Regions from separate parts of the Streptomyces sp. NPDC056061 genome, predicted to be linked through region 1. Evidence: riboswitches for the same ligand, from Rfam matches in the RefSeq annotation. Region 1 holds a riboswitch; each other region holds the start of a gene.
What was found. Region 1 has a riboswitch for thiamine pyrophosphate ahead of ACFC79_RS28835 (thiamine ABC transporter substrate binding subunit). Riboswitches for the same ligand answer to the same signal wherever they lie in the genome.
Positions count from the first base shown of each region.

Region 2: it holds a riboswitch for thiamine pyrophosphate, as region 1 does, so the genes downstream of both, thiC (phosphomethylpyrimidine synthase ThiC) here and ACFC79_RS28835 (thiamine ABC transporter substrate binding subunit) in region 1, are expected to answer to the same signal.
Region 3: it holds a riboswitch for thiamine pyrophosphate, as region 1 does, so the genes downstream of both, thiO (glycine oxidase ThiO) here and ACFC79_RS28835 (thiamine ABC transporter substrate binding subunit) in region 1, are expected to answer to the same signal.

Region 1 covers NZ_JBHJWQ010000025.1:93,006-98,593, reverse strand. Annotated here, with positions in the region: gene ACFC79_RS28845 (GntR family transcriptional regulator) at 1-526, opposite strand, end outside; gene rlmN (23S rRNA (adenine(2503)-C(2))-methyltransferase RlmN) at 1,119-2,225, shown strand; TPP riboswitch at 2,371-2,487, shown strand; gene ACFC79_RS28835 (thiamine ABC transporter substrate binding subunit) at 2,561-3,682, shown strand; gene ACFC79_RS28830 (ABC transporter permease) at 3,862-5,475, shown strand; gene ACFC79_RS28825 (ABC transporter ATP-binding protein) at 5,498-5,588, shown strand, end outside.
Region 2 covers NZ_JBHJWQ010000003.1:241,333-246,920, reverse strand. Annotated here, with positions in the region: gene ACFC79_RS07160 (metallophosphoesterase) at 1-239, shown strand, start outside; gene ACFC79_RS07155 (hypothetical protein) at 421-1,242, shown strand; gene ACFC79_RS07150 (GNAT family N-acetyltransferase) at 1,318-1,896, opposite strand; gene thiC (phosphomethylpyrimidine synthase ThiC) at 2,181-3,956, opposite strand; TPP riboswitch at 3,949-4,083, opposite strand; gene ACFC79_RS07140 (YibE/F family protein) at 4,115-5,473, shown strand.
Region 3 covers NZ_JBHJWQ010000007.1:263,653-269,240, reverse strand. Annotated here, with positions in the region: gene pknB (Stk1 family PASTA domain-containing Ser/Thr kinase) at 1-1,549, opposite strand, end outside; gene ACFC79_RS14210 (thiazole synthase) at 1,660-2,454, opposite strand; gene thiS (sulfur carrier protein ThiS) at 2,461-2,712, opposite strand; gene thiO (glycine oxidase ThiO) at 2,709-3,893, opposite strand; TPP riboswitch at 3,891-4,004, opposite strand; gene ACFC79_RS14195 (hypothetical protein) at 4,068-4,412, shown strand; gene ACFC79_RS14190 (NAD(P)/FAD-dependent oxidoreductase) at 4,441-5,588, shown strand, end outside.

The DNA of each region.
Region 1 (5,588 bases):
CCAAGCGCGCGTACGTCCCGCCTGGTCCGGTGTCCTCTCGGGCGATGGGTGACTCGCGAACGAGGTCGGCCGGCAGGTAGGAGACGGCCGCCTGTACCGGCTCGCCCTCCACCGTGAACAAGCGGTCTCGCACGATGACGGGAGTTTCGTCGGCCAAGCCCAGGACGCGCGCCACGTCAGCCGGGGCCGGGGCCTCGTATACACGAAGGTCCGTGACCTGCATGGGGCGCTCGCCCACGTCGGAACTCCAGATCGATCGTCCCGATCCCCAACCTTCCTGCGCGAGTCGACGGTTCGCGACCCGACGGATCGGCTGAAACTCCCGGACGTACGTGCCGCTTCCCTTGCGGCGCACTGCGAGCCCTTCGCTGACCAGCAGCATCAGGGCCCGACGTGCTGTCTCCTTGGCTACTCCGTACGACTTCACTAGGGCGGGCTCGCCGGGCAGTCGCACGCCGGGAGCCAGATCGCCGGAGCGAATGCGTTTACGCAGTACGTCGGCGATGTCCCTGGCGTTTTCCGCCATTACTCCTCACTTCCCTAGGGTGGTCATTACAGCTTGGCACACCAACCCCCGCCTGCCTGTCGGAGGGGCGGCGCGGGTGATCCCGAGCGTGCTTCCGTGCCCCGCGGATACGCCTCCTCCGGCGCAGCACTCAGTGGAAGCCTGCCCCTGGTCCAGAACTCGTAGATTCATGGAGGGCAGGCAATGGCATCACAGTCCAAGTGCGGCGCTCGAACCAATGCCGGTACGGCGTGCCGAAATCTTGCAGTAGTAGGCACCTCTCGTTGCGCGAAGCATCAGGGGCCCTGGTCCGCCTATGGGGTCGCGCAGCGCAAGGAGAAAGAAGCCAAGGCGAAGAAGCGCAGCATCCGCAAGAAGCGGTAAGAGCTGCTGGGAAGCGCACCGATGGTGGCACGCCTTGCGGGCGCGCGGTTCCCCACCTGGGGCTTTTACCTGCGGTAGAGCCATGACGCCGGGCCGTCTGTGGGCCGTCGAAGGGTCGCCAGTGACAACCGGTGACGACCAATGACGACCGGCTCCGCGTAGCCGTCGCCTGGCCTGAGCTGGGCGACGGCCCGGAGGACCACGGCGTGTCTGCGACACTGGATGGACCATGCCTAAGCCCGGAGAACTCACTTTCGTCGCGCCCCGCGGAGCCAAGAAGCCGCCGCGGCACCTCGCCGACCTCACGCCCGCCGAGCGCAAGGAGGCCGTTGCCGCGATCGGCGAGAAGCCGTTCCGCGCCCAGCAGCTCTCGCAGCACTACTTCGCGCGCTATGCGCACGACCCGGCGGAATGGACCAACATCCCCGCCGGCTCGCGGGACAAGCTCGCCGAGGCGATGTTCCCGGAGCTGATGTCGGTGGTGCGGCACATCAGCTGCGACGACGACACCACGCGCAAGACGCTGTGGAAGCTGCACGACGGGACGCTCGTCGAATCGGTCCTGATGCGCTACCCGGAGCGGGTGACGATGTGCATCTCGTCACAGGCGGGGTGCGGGATGAACTGCCCGTTCTGCGCCACGGGGCAGGCCGGTCTCGACCGCAATCTGTCGACGGCGGAGATCGTCCACCAGATCGTGGACGGCATGCGGGCGCTGCGCGACGGGGAGGTTCCCGGCGGCCCGGCGCGGCTCTCCAACATCGTCTTCATGGGCATGGGCGAGCCGCTGGCCAACTACAACCGGGTGGTCGGCGCGATCCGCCGGCTGACCGACCCGGAGCCGGACGGGCTGGGGCTCTCGCAGCGCGGCATCACCGTATCCACGGTGGGACTGGTGCCCGCGATGCTCCGTTTCGCCGACGAGGGCTTCAAGTGCCGTCTCGCCGTTTCGCTGCACGCCCCGGACGACGAGCTGCGCGACACGCTCGTCCCGGTGAACACGCGGTGGAAGGTGCGCGAGGTGCTGGACGCCGCCTGGGAGTACGCGGAGAAGTCGGGCCGCCGCGTCTCCATCGAGTACGCGCTGATCCGGGACATCAACGACCAGGCATGGCGCGGTGACCTGCTCGGCCGGCTGCTCAAGGGCAAGCGGGTGCACGTCAACCTGATCCCGCTGAACCCGACGCCCGGCTCCAAGTGGACCGCCTCCCGGCCCGAGGACGAGAAGGCGTTCGTCGAGGCGATCGCCGCGCACGGGGTGCCCGTGACCGTGCGGGACACCCGGGGCCAGGAGATCGACGGGGCCTGCGGGCAGTTGGCGGCGGCCGAGCGCTGAGACCGGGGCCGGGCCGGTGCCGCCGGACCGGATTCGGCCGGTGCCACCGGGACCGGAGCCGGGGCGGAACCGGGCCGCTCGGGGCGACGGAGGCCGCGGCGGCCCGGCTGGACCGCCCGTGTAGCCTGGGCCGGCAATCAACTTCATATTCCGACAGGGGAGCGCCACAGCGCTGAGAGTGCGGTACCGGGGACAGGCCGGCCGCAGACCCTCTGAACCTCGCCCGGGTCATTCCGGGTAGGAAGTTCGGTCATCAACTCATGCTGTTGCGCCCTGCCCGCGTCCCGCGGGTGGGGCCGCGTCTCTTCCTGGCCAAAATCCAGGAGGAATTCACGATGAACACCACGCGCAGGACCACGCAGCTCGCGGTCACGGCCGTCGCCGCCGCGCTCGGCGTCACGGCACTCGCCGGATGCGGCTCCGACACGTCGTCCTCCGGTTCCGGCGGTGCGAAGGACACGGGCACGAAGAAGTCGGGCGCGAAGACGGTGACTCTCGTCAGCCACGACTCCTTCAACGTCTCCGAGACGGTGCTGAAGGAATTCACCGCACGGACCGGCTACACCGTCAAGGTGCTGAAGAGCGGCGACGCGGGTGTCGCGCTCAACCAGGAGATCCTGACCAAGGGCTCGCCGCGCGGCGACGTCTTCTTCGGCGTCGACAACACCCTGCTCTCCCGCGCCCTCGACAGCGGGCTGTTCACACCGTACGAGGCGAAGGGGCTCGACGCCGTCGCAGCCGGCACCCGGCTGGACGCCGAGCACCGGGTCACCCCCATCGACACCGGCGACATCTGCGTCAACTACGACAAGAAGTACTTCGCCGACAAGAAGCTCGCCCCGCCGCGGACCTTCGACGACCTGGCGAAGCCCGCGTACAAGAACCTGCTGGTCACCGAGAACGCGGCGACCTCCTCGCCCGGTCTCGGCTTCCTCCTCGGTACCGTCGCCGCCTACGGCGAGAAGGGCTACCAGGACTACTGGAAGAAGCTGAGCGACAACGGCGTCAAGGTCGTGGACGGCTGGGAGCAGGCGTACAACGAGGAGTTCTCCGGCTCGGCCGGCGGCAGGAAGGCCAAGGCCGACCGGCCCCTCGTCGTCTCGTACGCCTCCAGCCCGCCCGTCGAGGTGCTGTACGCGAAGCCGCAGCCGGCCGAGGCACCGACCGGGGTCGCCACCGGGACGTGCTTCCGGCAGATCGAGTTCGCGGGCCTGCTGAACGGGGCGAAGAACGAGGAGGGCGGCAAGGCCCTGCTGGATTTCCTGATCGGCAGGACGTTTCAGGAGGACCTGCCGCTGAACATGTTCGTCAACCCGGTCGTCGAGGGCGCGAAGCTGCCCGAGCTCTTCACGAAGTTCGGCGCGACGGTCGACGAGCCGAAGACGGTCGCCCCGGACCTGATCGCCAAGAACCGTGAGCAGTGGGTCCAGTCGTGGTCCTCGCTCGCGGTGAAGTAGCGAAGTCCCCCGCGCGGGCAACGAGCGCCGGGGGAACGAACGCCGGGGGAGCGCGGGCCGCCGGGAGCGGTGCCGACGGGCGGGGCCCGGACGGTGCCGGGCCGAGTGCGCGGCCCGGCACCGTCCGACGGGTGCGCGGGCCGGGTGTGTGGCGGGGGAGTGCGGTGCGGCTCGGCCTGATGGCCGTGCCCGTCGCGTTCTTCTCGCTGTTCTTCGCCTATCCCGTCGTCGCGATCGTCGGGCGGGGGCTGAAGACGGACGGCGTCTGGCAGTTCGACAGGATCGGCGAGGTGCTGGGCCGACCGGAGATCCGCGACGTCCTGTGGTTCACCACCTGGCAGGCTCTCACCTCCACCGCGCTGACCCTGCTGATCGCGCTGCCCGGCGCCTATGTCTTCGCGCGCTTCGGCTTCCCCGGCAAACAACTGCTGCGGGCGGTCGTCACGGTGCCGTTCGTCCTGCCGACCGTGGTCGTCGGGACGGCGTTCCTCGCGCTGTTGGGGCGCGGCGGCTTCCTCGACGAGCTGTGGGGCGTGCGCCTCGACACCACCGTCTGGGCGATTCTGCTCGCGCATGTCTTCTTCAACTACGCGGTGGTGGTGCGGACCGTCGGCGGACTGTGGGCGCAGCTCGACCCCCGGCAGGAGGAGGCGGCGCGGGTGCTGGGTGCCGGACGGTTCGCCGCCTGGCGGCGCGTCACCCTGCCGGCCCTGGCCCCCGCCGTCGCCGCCGCCGCGCTGATGGTCTTCCTCTTCACCTTCACCTCCTTCGGCGTCGTGCAGATCCTCGGTGGTCCGGGCTACGCCACGCTGGAGGTGGAGATCTACCGGCAGACCGCCCAGCTGCTCGCCCTCCCCACGGCCGCCGTGCTGACCCTTGTGCAGTTCGCCGCGGTCGGCGCGATCCTCGCCGTGCACGCCTGGACCGTGCGGCGCAGGGAGACCGCGCTGAAACTGGTCGACCCGGCGCAGACCTCCCGCAGGCCGCGCGGTGCCGGGCAGTGGGCGCTGCTCGGCTCGGTGTTGCTGATCGTGCTGGTGCTGATCCTGCTGCCGCTCGGGGTGCTGGTCGAACGCTCGCTGGACACGGCGGGCGGTCACGGCCTCGACTTCTACCGCGCGTTGGGGTCCGTGGACGCGGGGGGCGGCACCTTCCTGGTCGCGCCGCTCGAAGCGATCGGGAACTCCGTGCGGTACGCCCTGGTGGCGACCGTGATCGCGCTGGTCGTCGGCGGGCTGGCCGCCGCGGCGCTGGCCCGGCGCGCGGGTCGGTTCGTCCGCGGCTTCGACGCGCTGCTGATGTTGCCGCTCGGGGTGTCCGCGGTCACCGTCGGCTTCGGCTTCCTGATCACCCTGGACAAGCCGCCGCTGGACCTGCGGACCTCCTGGATCCTGGTGCCGCTGGCCCAGGCGCTCGTCGGTGTGCCGTTCGTCGTGCGGACCATGCTGCCGGTGCTGCGTGCGGTGGACGGCAGGCTCAGGGAGGCGGCGGCGGTGCTGGGGGCGTCGCCGCTGCGGGTGTGGCGGGAGGTCGATCTGCCACTGGTACGACGGGCCCTGCTGGTCGCGGCCGGATTCGCGTTCGCGGTGTCGCTGGGCGAGTTCGGCGCGACGGTGTTCATCGCGCGGCCCGACCGGCCGACGCTGCCGGTGGCCGTCGCCCGGCTGCTGGGCCGGGCCGGGGAGCTCAACTACGGCCAGGCGATGGCCCTCAGCACCATTCTGATGGTGGTCTGCGCCGTCTCGTTGCTGCTGCTCGAACGCATCCGCACGGACCGGTCCGGGGAGTTCTAGAGATGTCCGGGGAGTTCTGGAGATGCTGACACTGGAATCGGCGACCGTCCGCTTCGGCGAGCGCAACGCGCTCGACGCGGTGGACCTGGAGGTCGCCGAGCACGAGATCGTGT
Region 2 (5,588 bases), on a different contig from region 1:
CCGGGGGGCCGCAGGCCGTCCGGGAGCTGATGTCGACCTACGGCGGACAGCGTGTCGTCCATGGTCACAGCCCCATCCCCTACCTCCTCGGCGAGGTCGGTTCGGAGGACGGAGAGGACGGTTCCGGCCCGGTGGTCGACGGTCCTCACGTATATGCCGACGGGCTCGCGATCGCCATGGACGGCGGAGTGACCATGGCCGGAAAGCTGCTCGTCGTCCAGCTGCCCCTGCATGGCTGACGCTCCACCGGGAAGACGCACCACGACGTGACCATGCCGAGCGCTGGGCCTATTTCCGGAAACACCCTGTCACCCCGTGCCGTAGGCGCTCTACCATCGGCGTACCAGTAGCAGGCTCTCCTCCGTTTCCGCCCATCTGCCCGGTCCACACGGGCGATCGGGCCCGACGGAGCATCGGGGGATGCAGATGAACAGCGCTCCGCACCTGCTGACCGAGGACCGTCCCGAGTACGAGCGGATCCTCGACGACGCACTGCGCCATGCCCATGAGCGACCAGATCTGGCCGCAGTCGGCGAACGGCTCAACGCCGTGCAGCTGCGCACCATGGCGCTCGACGCCACGGCGTCGATCACCGCGACCGCCGCCACCGAGTACGACCACTACGTACGGGTCCGCGAGGAGCTGCGCGGGCCGGCCGGCGGGGAGGGCGAGGAGGCGAGCCCGGGGCCCGGCCCGAACCCGGACCAGTCCGGCGCCGGCATAGGCGCGGTCATCACCGTCCTCGCCCCCGTCCTCGCCGGCACGGCGGCATTCATCTTTCTGCTGGTCGGCTACCTGTTGAAGCTGCTCAGCCCGCCACCGGCCTTCGCCTCGACCATGGTCACCGCGGGCTGGTTCTTCGCGGCGGTCATGGCCGCGGCCATCCTGGTCGCCGCCGTCGGACTGCTCGTCACCGCGCTGCGGAACGGTTCCGCGTCGGACCCCGCCTCACGCGACGAGGTGGAACTGCCGGAGGACGTGGCCCGTGCCCGGGAGGCATGGCGGCACGCCCTGCTCGAACGCGGCATCCTGCCGTTCCTGCGCGACGCGCTCGACGACCCCGAGGCCGGCCGCGCCGCCCGGACGCCGCAGCCCTCGCCGAACCGCATCCCGAAGGTCGGCTACAGCCGACCAGACTTCTCCGGCCCCGACGAGGGCGCGGCCGCCGGGCCTCGCCCGACCTTCACCAGCCCGGACTTCACCGGCCCGGAATTCGGCGGCCCCGAGCACGAAGTGGAATGACCCTCTCCGCTTTTGTCACCGTCCCGCGGCCCCGGAACCGCACCGAGCGGAGCCGGGTTCCGTGCCCGAGCCCGGTCACAGCTCCCAGGCCCGCGGCCGCCCCAGCTCTTCCCACTCGGGCCTGAGCAGCGCGAGCACCGCGACATCGTGGCGGCGTCCCCGGTGCAGGCATGCCGAACGCCGTACGCCCTCCTGGACGAACCCCGACTTGGCGAGGACGGCGAGCGCGGCGGCGTTGTCGGTGTGGGTGACGGCCTGAAGGCGGTGCAGGGGAAGCTCGCCGAACGCCAGGTCCGTCAACGCGTCCAGCGCGTCCGTACCGTACCCCCGGCCGCGGTGCCGCGCGGACAACACCAATTCGACGTCGGCGGTACCGTCGGCGAGGTCCTGTTCGGTCAGGGCAGCATGACCGACGGGGGTGCCGTCGGCACGCACGACGAGGAAGTTGTCGACGTCCTGGTTCTCCTGGTCGCGCTCGATGCGCTCGCGCAGCGCGGCGAGCGATCGCGGCCAGTACCCCGTCGCATGAGCGGCCACCGGTTCGCATCGCCACTCCTGCCACAGCTCGGCGTCATCGGTCTCGACGGGGACGAAGGCGATGTCCCGTCCTCGCCAACACGGCCGCCGTTCCGCTTCGTTCATCAATGCCCACATATCGCTCACGCGCGAAACCTACAGACACACGTTCGCCCCGATCACCCGATTTTCGTTCCGGGCATTGCGCCCCAAGCCCCAAGCTCCGGGCCCCAAGCTCCGGGAGCTCCGGGCTCCGGGCTCCGGGCTCCGGGCTCCGGGCTCCGGGCTCCGACGGTACGCTCCCGCATCGCGCCGAACACGTCGCGAACCGTCACACGGCAGTGCCGCGGCGGCAGGCCGACGGGCGGCGAAGCCCCGTGTCGTACCGGGACCCCGCCTCCCGTCACCACGCTCCGGAGCGGTCAGTCCGCGATCGGCAGATAGACCCGGTTGCCCGCGGCGGCGAACTCCCTCGACTTCTCCGCCATGCCCGCCTCGATCTCCGCTTGCGAACCCCCGTGCTCGCGCCGGATGTCCTGGGAGATCTTCATCGAACAGAACTTCGGTCCGCACATCGAACAGAAATGTGCCGTCTTCGCCGGCTCGGCCGGCAGCGTCTCGTCGTGGAACTCCCGCGCGGTGACCGGGTCGAGCGCCAGATTGAACTGGTCCTCCCAACGGAACTCGAAGCGGGCGTCGGAGAGCGCGTCGTCCCAGTCCTGGGCGCCCGGATGCCCCTTCGCCAGGTCCGCCGCGTGAGCCGCGATCTTGTACGTGATCACACCGGTCTTCACGTCGTCCCGGTTGGGCAGGCCGAGGTGCTCCTTGGGCGTGACGTAGCAGAGCATCGCCGTACCCCACCAGGCGATCATCGCCGCGCCGATGCCCGAGGTGATGTGGTCGTACGCCGGCGCGACATCGGTGGTCAGCGGACCCAGCGTGTAGAACGGCGCCTCCTCGCAGATCTCCTGCTGGAGGTCGATGTTCTCCTTGATCTTATGCATCGGGACGTGGCCCGGGCCCTCGATCATGGTCTGGACACCGAACCGCTTGGCGACCGTGTTCAGCTCACCGAGCGTGCGCAGCTCGGCGAACTGCGCCTCGTCGTTGGCATCGGCGATCGAACCGGGGCGCAGGCCGTCGCCGAGCGAGTACGTCACGTCGTACGCGGCGAGGAGTTCGCAGAGCTCCTCGAAGTGCTCGTAGAGGAACGACTCCTTGTGATGCGCCAGGCACCAGGCCGCCATGATCGAGCCGCCGCGGGAGACGATGCCGGTCTTGCGGCGCGCGGTCAGCGGCACGTACGACAGGCGTACGCCGGCGTGGACCGTCATGTAGTCCACCCCCTGCTCGGCCTGCTCGATGACCGTGTCCTTGTAGATCTCCCAGGTCAGCTCCTCGGCCTTGCCGTCGACCTTTTCAAGGGCCTGGTAGAGGGGAACGGTGCCGATCGGCACAGGGGAGTTGCGCAGAACCCACTCACGGGTGGTGTGAATGTTGCGGCCGGTGGAAAGGTCCATGACCGTGTCGGCGCCCCAACGCGTCGCCCACGTCATCTTCTCCACCTCCTCCTCGATGGAGGACGTCACCGCGGAGTTGCCGATGTTGGCATTGACCTTCACAAGGAACCGCTTGCCGATGATCATCGGTTCGATCTCGGGGTGGTTGACGTTGGCCGGAAGCACGGCACGCCCCGCGGCGATCTCCTCGCGCACCACTTCGGGGTCGACGTTCTCCCGGATCGCCACGTATTCCATCTCCGGGGTGATCTCGCCCCGTCGGGCGTACGCGAGCTGGGTCACCGGCTGCCCGTCCCGGCTGCGGCGCGGGAGCCGAGGACGGCCGGGGAAGACCGCGTCGAGATTGCGCAGCCCTCCGCGCGGCGAGGTGTGCTTGAGCCCGTCGTCCTCGGGGCGGGCGGGGCGACCCGGGTACTCCTCCGTGTCGCCGCGCGCGATGATCCAGTTTTCCCGCAGCGGCGCGAGCCCGCGACGGACGTCGGTCTCGACGGTGGGATCGGTGTACGGCCCCGACGTGTCGTACAGCGTCACATCCTTGCCGTTGGTGAGGTGCACCTGACGAACCGGCACGTGGAGGTCCGGGCGTGATCCCCGGACATAACCCTTGTGCCAGCCGATGGACTTCCCGGCCTCGTCGCTCTGGTTCGAGGCAGGCGTGCGTGCGTCCGATGTGGTCATGAGACCTACTCCCTACGCCGGCATTACCCGGTAACAGGTTCGGCGGTCGGCGCAGCCCGTCCCGTACCGACGTACGGACAATCAGCGCCCTCTCAGCCCGGTGCTCCGAGCTCCCGCGTGTGCAAAGGTCCCACCACGCTAACGTCCCGTCCGGCGGGATGAACAGAGGGCCCTCCCCTTCTTGCGATGATCGGCCGGTGACGTCCCTCTCCCTCGATCCCGAACCGCCGGGCCATCAGCACGACCATGCACACACCCATGGCCCCGCCGCGCCTGTCTCCAAACATCTCCGAAAGGTCATCGCCGCCGTACTGGTCCCGTTCGCCACCGCGGTCCTCGTGGGCCTGGTGGCGCTCTGGCCGGGCGGCGCCCCGTCGCACGAGCGAACCGGTGTCGGTTTCGACCGGCAGACCCAACAGGGCAAGGTGGTGAAAATCGACAAGGTCGACTGCACGGACGTGGCAGCGGGGCAGCAACCGGCCGACGGCAGCGCCCCTCCGCCCACGAGCAGCAACGGAAGATGCGCGAGGGCCACCGTCGAAGTCGCTTCCGGCCCCGACAAGGGCAGGACCTTCATCGAAATCGTCCAGCCCGACGCACCGCTTCAGCTGCGCGACGGGCAGGGAGTGGTGGTGGCCCATGCCCCGGACGCGCCCCGCGAGCTCCAGTATTCGGTGACCGACGTGAACCGGAAGTTCCCGATGACGCTGCTGGCCGGGGTCTTCGCACTCGTCGTGGTCGCGGTGGGCCGAATGCGCGGCGTGATGGCGCTGATCGCGCTCGCCGTGTCGTTCGCCGTACTCACCCTGTTCATCCTTCCCGCCATACTCCAGGGCTCGAATCCGCTGCTCGTCGCGGTGGTCGGCGCCAGCGCGATCATGCTGATCGCGCTCTACATGTGCCACGGCCCGAGCGCCCGCACCTCGGTCGCGGTGCTCGGCACGCTGATCTCGCTGCTGCTCATCGGGCTGCTCGGATCACTCTTCATCGGCTGGGCGAGCCTCACCGGCAACACCGACGACAGCACGGGCCTGATCCACGGCCTGTACCCGGACATCGACATGAGCGGTCTGCTGCTGGCCGGCGTCATCATCGGCTCACTCGGGGTGCTCGACGACGTGACGGTCACCCAGACATCGGCGGTCTGGGAACTTCACCGGGCGAACCCGACATTGGGGGTGCGAGGGCTCTACCGGGCGGCGATCAGGATCGGGCGCGACCACATCGCCTCGGTCGTCAACACGCTGGTGCTCGCCTACGCGGGCGCTGCGCTGCCGCTGCTCCTGCTGTTCTCGATCGCCCGGAGCGATATGGGGACGGTGGCCAACAGCGAGCTGGTGGCGGAGGAGATCGTGAGAACGCTCGTCGGCTCGATCGGTCTGGTCGCCTCGGTGCCGGTGACGACGGCACTCGCCGCATTGGTCGTCTCCGCGGACCGCACAGGGCTCGGCGCGGAAGCCGGAGCTCCAGCACCCGTACGGACCGGGAAGGGCCGCCGCCGCAGGACGAAACCGTGAACGTTTTCCGAACGTCGAACGGCCCCGGAAGTGTGGGCGACTCCTACGGAGAGCGACCTCACGGAGAGCGATTCACCCATTCGGCGGGCATCGTGTTCGACCAGCGAACCGGTCG
Region 3 (5,588 bases), on a different contig from region 1:
GCCCGGTGACTCCGGGGACGTCGACCGGTGCGCCCCTGCTGACGACGAGGGCGACCGCCGAGTCCGGATGCCGTTCGGTGCCCGCCTCGGGGTCGGTCGCGATCACGTCGCCCCGCGCCGTGTCCTCGCTGAACTCCTTGGTGACCATGCCGGGCACCAGGCCCGTCTTCTCCAGTTCGCGCCGGGCGTCGGCGAGGGACAGGCCGCCGACATCGGGCACCTGCACGATCTCGGGGCCGCGCGAGACGACCAGCCGTACCCCGTCGTTCCTGCGGATACGGGCTTTGGAGTCGGGCTCGCTGCTGATGACCGTGCCGCGTGCCACGGTGTCGCTGTAGGACCGGTCGACGCCCTTGACGTCGAGACCGGCGTCCGAGAGCCGCTGCCGGGCCTCCTTCTCGGTCTGGCCGAGCAGCGAGGGGACCCGGGTGAACTGCCCGGAGTTGATGTACCAGACGCCCGTGCCGATGCCCAGGGCCAGCAGCACCGCGACGACCACCGCCATGACCGAGCGGCGGGGGCGGCGCAGGCGCGACGCCCGTGGCGCGGGCCCGGCGGGCTCCTGCGGCGGCATCTCCAGACGGCTGGTGTGGTGGGCGACGCCCTGATCGGCCGGGAGCAGCCGCGGGATCACACTGGTGCGGTCCTCGGTGGCGTCGTGCTCCTCGGCACGGGCCTGCGGTGGCGTGGCGTCCAGCTGGGCCTCGGTGAGCTCGGCACGCGCCTCGCGGGTCTCGGCGAGCAGGGCCACCGCGTCGAACGGGCGGACCTCGGGATCGCGGGCCGTGGCACTCGCCACCAGGCCGTCCAGTGCGACCGGGAGGTCCGGGACGAGCGCCGACGGGGCCGGGACGTCCTCGTTGAGGTGCTGGTAGATGACCTGGGCCGGGGTGTCGCCCGTGTGGGGCTTGGAGCCGGTGAGCATCTCGTACAGCACGACGCCGCAGGCGTACACGTCGGTGCGGGTGTCCGCCGTGCCGTGCGCTATCTGCTCGGGGGCGAGGTAGGAGACGGTGCCCAGGACCGACCCGGTGGTGCTGGTGACCGAGCCCACCGCCCGGACCAGGCCGAAGTCGGCGACCTTGACCCGGCCGTCGTCCCCTATCAGGACGTTCTCCGGCTTCATGTCCCGGTGCACGAAGCCCGCCCGGTGCGCGGCGCCGAGCGCGGCGAGCACCGGCTCCAGGATGTCCAGCGCGGCCCGGGGCCGAAGGGCGCCGCGGTCGCGCAGGACGTCGCGCAGCGTGCAGCCCGCGACGTACTCCATCGCGAGGTAGACGTACTGGCCCTGCGCGCCCTGGTCGAAGACCGCGACCACGTTGGGGTGCGCCAGCCGGGCCACGGACTTGGCCTCGCGTATGAAGCGCTCGACGAACGTGGCGTCGGTGGCGAGCGCCGGGTGCATCACCTTCAGGGCGAGCACCCGGTCGAGCCGGGTGTCCACGGCCCGGTAGACCGTGGCCATGCCGCCCACGGCGATGCGGGCATCGACGCGGTAGCGGCCGTCGAGCAGCTGCCCGACGAGCGGGTCCTGGAGGGTCGTATCCACGGATGCGAGTCTACGAGTCGCGACGGTCACTCCGGACGGGCCGGGCGGTCCAGGTGCCGTACTGCAGCCGAGCCGTGACAGGAACACGTCGTCCGGGCGGGCCGACGGGGTCAGAACGCCGGACGCTCCGGGTCCAGCACCGCGCGCCCCTCCACCGGCGACGACGCCTCGGCGAAGTGGCGGCGCGGGATCCGACCGGCCCGGTACGCCAGGCGCCCGCCCGCCACCGCGTGCCGCATCGCGGCGGCCATCAGCTCGGGCTCCTGGGCCCGGGTCACGGCGGACGCCAGCATCACCGCCGCGCACCCCAGCTCCATCGCCAGCGCCGCGTCCGAGGCCGTTCCGGCGCCCGCGTCGAGGATCACCGGAACCCGGGCCTGCTCGACGATCAGCCGGAAGTTGTGCGGATTGCGGATGCCCAGGCCGGAGCCGATGGGGGAGCCGAGCGGCATCACCGCCGCGCAGCCCACATCCTGGAGCCTGCGGGCCAGCACCGGGTCGTCGTTGGTGTACGGCAGCACGGTGAAACCGTCGTCCACCAGGATCTCCGCGGCGTCCAGCAGTTCGACCGGGTCCGGCAGCAGGGTCCGCTCGTCGGCCACCACCTCCAGCTTGATCCAGTCGGTGCCGAGCGCCTCGCGGGCCAGCCGGGCGGTCAGCACGGCCTCGCCCGCGGTGAAGCAGCCCGCCGTGTTCGGCAGCACACGGATGGCGAGCCGCTTCAGGACCGAGAGCACCGAGCCCTGCACGGTCGGGTCGAGGCGGCGCATCGCGACGGTGGTCAGCTCGGTGCCGGAGGCGATCAGGGACCGTTCCAGCACGTCGAGACTGGGGGCGCCGCCCGTGCCCATGATCAGCCGGGAGGCGAAGTCGGTGCCGCCGAGGGTGAGGAGGTCGTCGGACACGGTCGGTCAGCCTCCCTGGACGGCGGTGAGGATCTCGACCCGGTCGCCGTCGCGGAGCGCGGTGGCGGGCCACTGCCCGCGCGGCACCACCGCCTCGTTGACGGCGGCGGCGACGCCGGAGGGCGCGGAGGACAGGGTCGCGACGAGGACGTCCAGGGTGGTGCCCGCGGCGAGCGGCCGGACCTCGCCGTTCACCGCCACGGAGAGCGGCGCGGGTCCGGCGGCGGGCGGTGCGGGGGCACGGGTGGGCTCGGTCATGCGGGCTGCTCCTGACGTGCGGAGTCGGCGGCGGACGGGAAACGGTGCGGGGTGAAGGGGCGGGCCTCCTCGGGCAGCTCGCCGTCGGCCAGCAGCGCCGCCATGGCGTCACCCGTGACGGGGGTGAGCAGCACCCCGTTGCGGTGGTGGCCGGTCGCGAGGTGGAGGCCGGGCAACGCGGTGGGGCCGAGCAGCGGTGCGTTGTCGGGGGAACCGGGGCGCAGGCCGGCCCGGACCTCCGTGAGCGGCAGCTCGGTGATGCCGGGCACCAGCTCGTGGGCGTCCCGCAGCAGCTCGTAGACGCCACCGGCGGTGACGGTGGTGTCCCAGCCCATCTCCTCGCTGGTGGCGCCGAGGACCAGCTCGCCGTTCTCGCGCGGGACGAGGTAGACGTGCCCGCCCCGGACCACGGCCCGCACCGTCCGGCCGAGGAAGGGCGCGTACGGGGCGGGCACGGCAAGCCGCAGCACCTGCCCCTTCACCGGCCGGACCGGCGGCGCGAGCCCGTCCGGCAGCCCCGCGAGCCGGCCGCTGAGACTCCCCGCGGCGAGCACCACCTGGTCGGCGGCGAGGTCCGCGCCCCCGGCGAGCACCACACCCGCGGCCCGGCCGTGCACCACCGCGAGGCGCTCGGCCCGCTCGCGGTGGAGGACCACTCCGGCCCGCTCGCAGGCGGTCAGCAGCGCGGCGGCGAGCCGGCGCGGATCGATCTGGTGGTCGCCGTCCACCCGCAGCCCGCCGCGGACGCCCGGGGCGAGCATCGGTTCCAGACGGCGGCACTCGCGGCCCGTCAGCCATTGCGATTCCAGCCCCGAGCGCTGCTGCAGGGCGTGCAGGTCCCGCAGATGGGCGCGGTCGTCGGAGTCCAGCGCGACGGCGAGCGTGCCGCAGGTGCGAAAGCCGGTCTCCCGGCCGCTCGCCTCCTCCAGCTCCGCCACGAAGTCCGGATAGCGGGCGGCCGAGGCGAGGTTGAGGCCCAGCAGCAGCTCTTCGCCGTAGTGGAGTTCGGTGACGGCGGCCAGCATCCCGGCCGCCACCCGGGCGGCCCCGCCGCCGGGCTCGGGGTCGACGACCGCGACGCGCAGCCCGCGCTGCGCGGTCCGCCAGGCGGTGACCAGGCCGATGATCCCGCCCCCGACGACCAGGACGTCGTACCCGTCCCCGTGGTGAGAAGAACGCATGGGCGTCCAGCCCCTCCCTTCGCCGGCATGACCCGGATCAGGTTCGTACGGTCGGAGGCCGCCCCAGCCTCCCTCTCAGCCCGCTGCGTCCGGGCTCCCGCGAGTGTCTTACCGTGGCCACCCTAAACCCCGGCCCCCGGACCCCGGACCGGACCCAGCAAGGGAGCAGTCACCATGGCCCGTTCGCTCGACGGACTCGTCCTCGCACCGGTCGCCGACGGGGCAGCCGGCCAGGTCGGCACCCTGACCCGCTTCGCCTACCACGAGCGGGACGGCCGGATCTGGGCCGAGTACGCGGGCGGCGACGTGGTCGGCGGCCACCTCGTCGGCACCCGCGTCGGCGACACGCTCGACTTCAGGTACGTCCAGCTCACGCAGGACGGAACGACGTCGTCCGGCCACTGCGTCGCCACCGTCGTCGACCTCCCGGACGGCCGGGTGAGGCTGGAGGAGCGGTGGGAGTGGGAGTCCCGGGAAGGCAGCGGCACCAGTACCGTGGAGGAGCTCCCCCTTTCTTGACGAATCGTCAGGTGTTTAAGGTGTACGCGTGAGCGAGCAGCAGAAGTCAGAGCGGACGGATCCGCCGACGGAGCGCCGGGTGGTCGTCGTCGGCGCGGGCATGGCCGGGGTGCAGACGGCGGTGGCGCTGCGGGAGCAGGGCTTCACCGGCCCGGTCGTCCTGATCGGGGCCGAGCCGCACCAGCCCTACGACCGGCCTCCGCTGTCCAAGGCGGTCCTGCTCGGCAAGGCCGAGGACTCCGCCTTCGACATCGACTTCGAGGCGCTGGACATCGAGTTGCGCCTCGGCCTCGAAGTCACCGGCCTGCGGTCCGCCGCGCACGAACTGGACACCGCGTCCGGCTCCGTCCGCTACGACGTCCTGGTGATCGCCACCGGCGCCGAACCGATGGTCCTGCCCGGCGCCGAGGGCGTGCCCGGCGTCCACCTGCTGCGCACCCTCGACGACGCGGCGCGGCTGCGCCCGGTCCTGGCGGAGCAGCACGACGTCGTGGTGGTCGGTGCGGGCTGGATCGGTGCAGAGTTCGCCACCGCGGCCCGCGCCGCCGGTTGCGCGGTCACCGTCGTGGAGGCCGCCGACCGGCCGCTCGCCGGAGTGGTGCCCGCCGAGGTCGCCGCCCCGATGACCGCCTGGTACGCCGAGAGCGGCGCCGAACTCCTCACCGGCGCCCGGGTCGACCGCGTCGAACCGGGCAGGGTGGTCCTCGCCGACGGCCGCGGGATCCCGGCCGGAGCAGTCGTCGTCGGCATCGGAGCCCGGCCCGCGACCGGCTGGCTGGCCGGCTCCGGCATCGACGTCGGTCCCGACGGATCGGTGACCGCCGACGCCGCGCTGCGCACCTCGCTGCCCGACGTGTACGCGGTCGGCGACTGCGCCTCGTTCCCGTCCGCCCGGTACGGCGAGCGCCTGCTCGTCCACCACTGGGACAACGCCCTCCAGGGCCCGCGCACTGCCGCCGCCAACATCATCGCGGCGGTCGGGGAGGCGGCCGGGGACGTCCCGGCGCCGCCGGCCTACGACCCCGTCCCGTACTTCTGGTCCGAGCAGTTCGACCGGTTCGTGCAGTACGCGGGCCACCACACCGACGCCGACACCCTGCTGTGGCGCGGCGACCCCGCCACGCCCTCCTGGTCGGTGTGCTGGCTGCGCGACGGCGTCCTGGTCGCGGTCCTCGC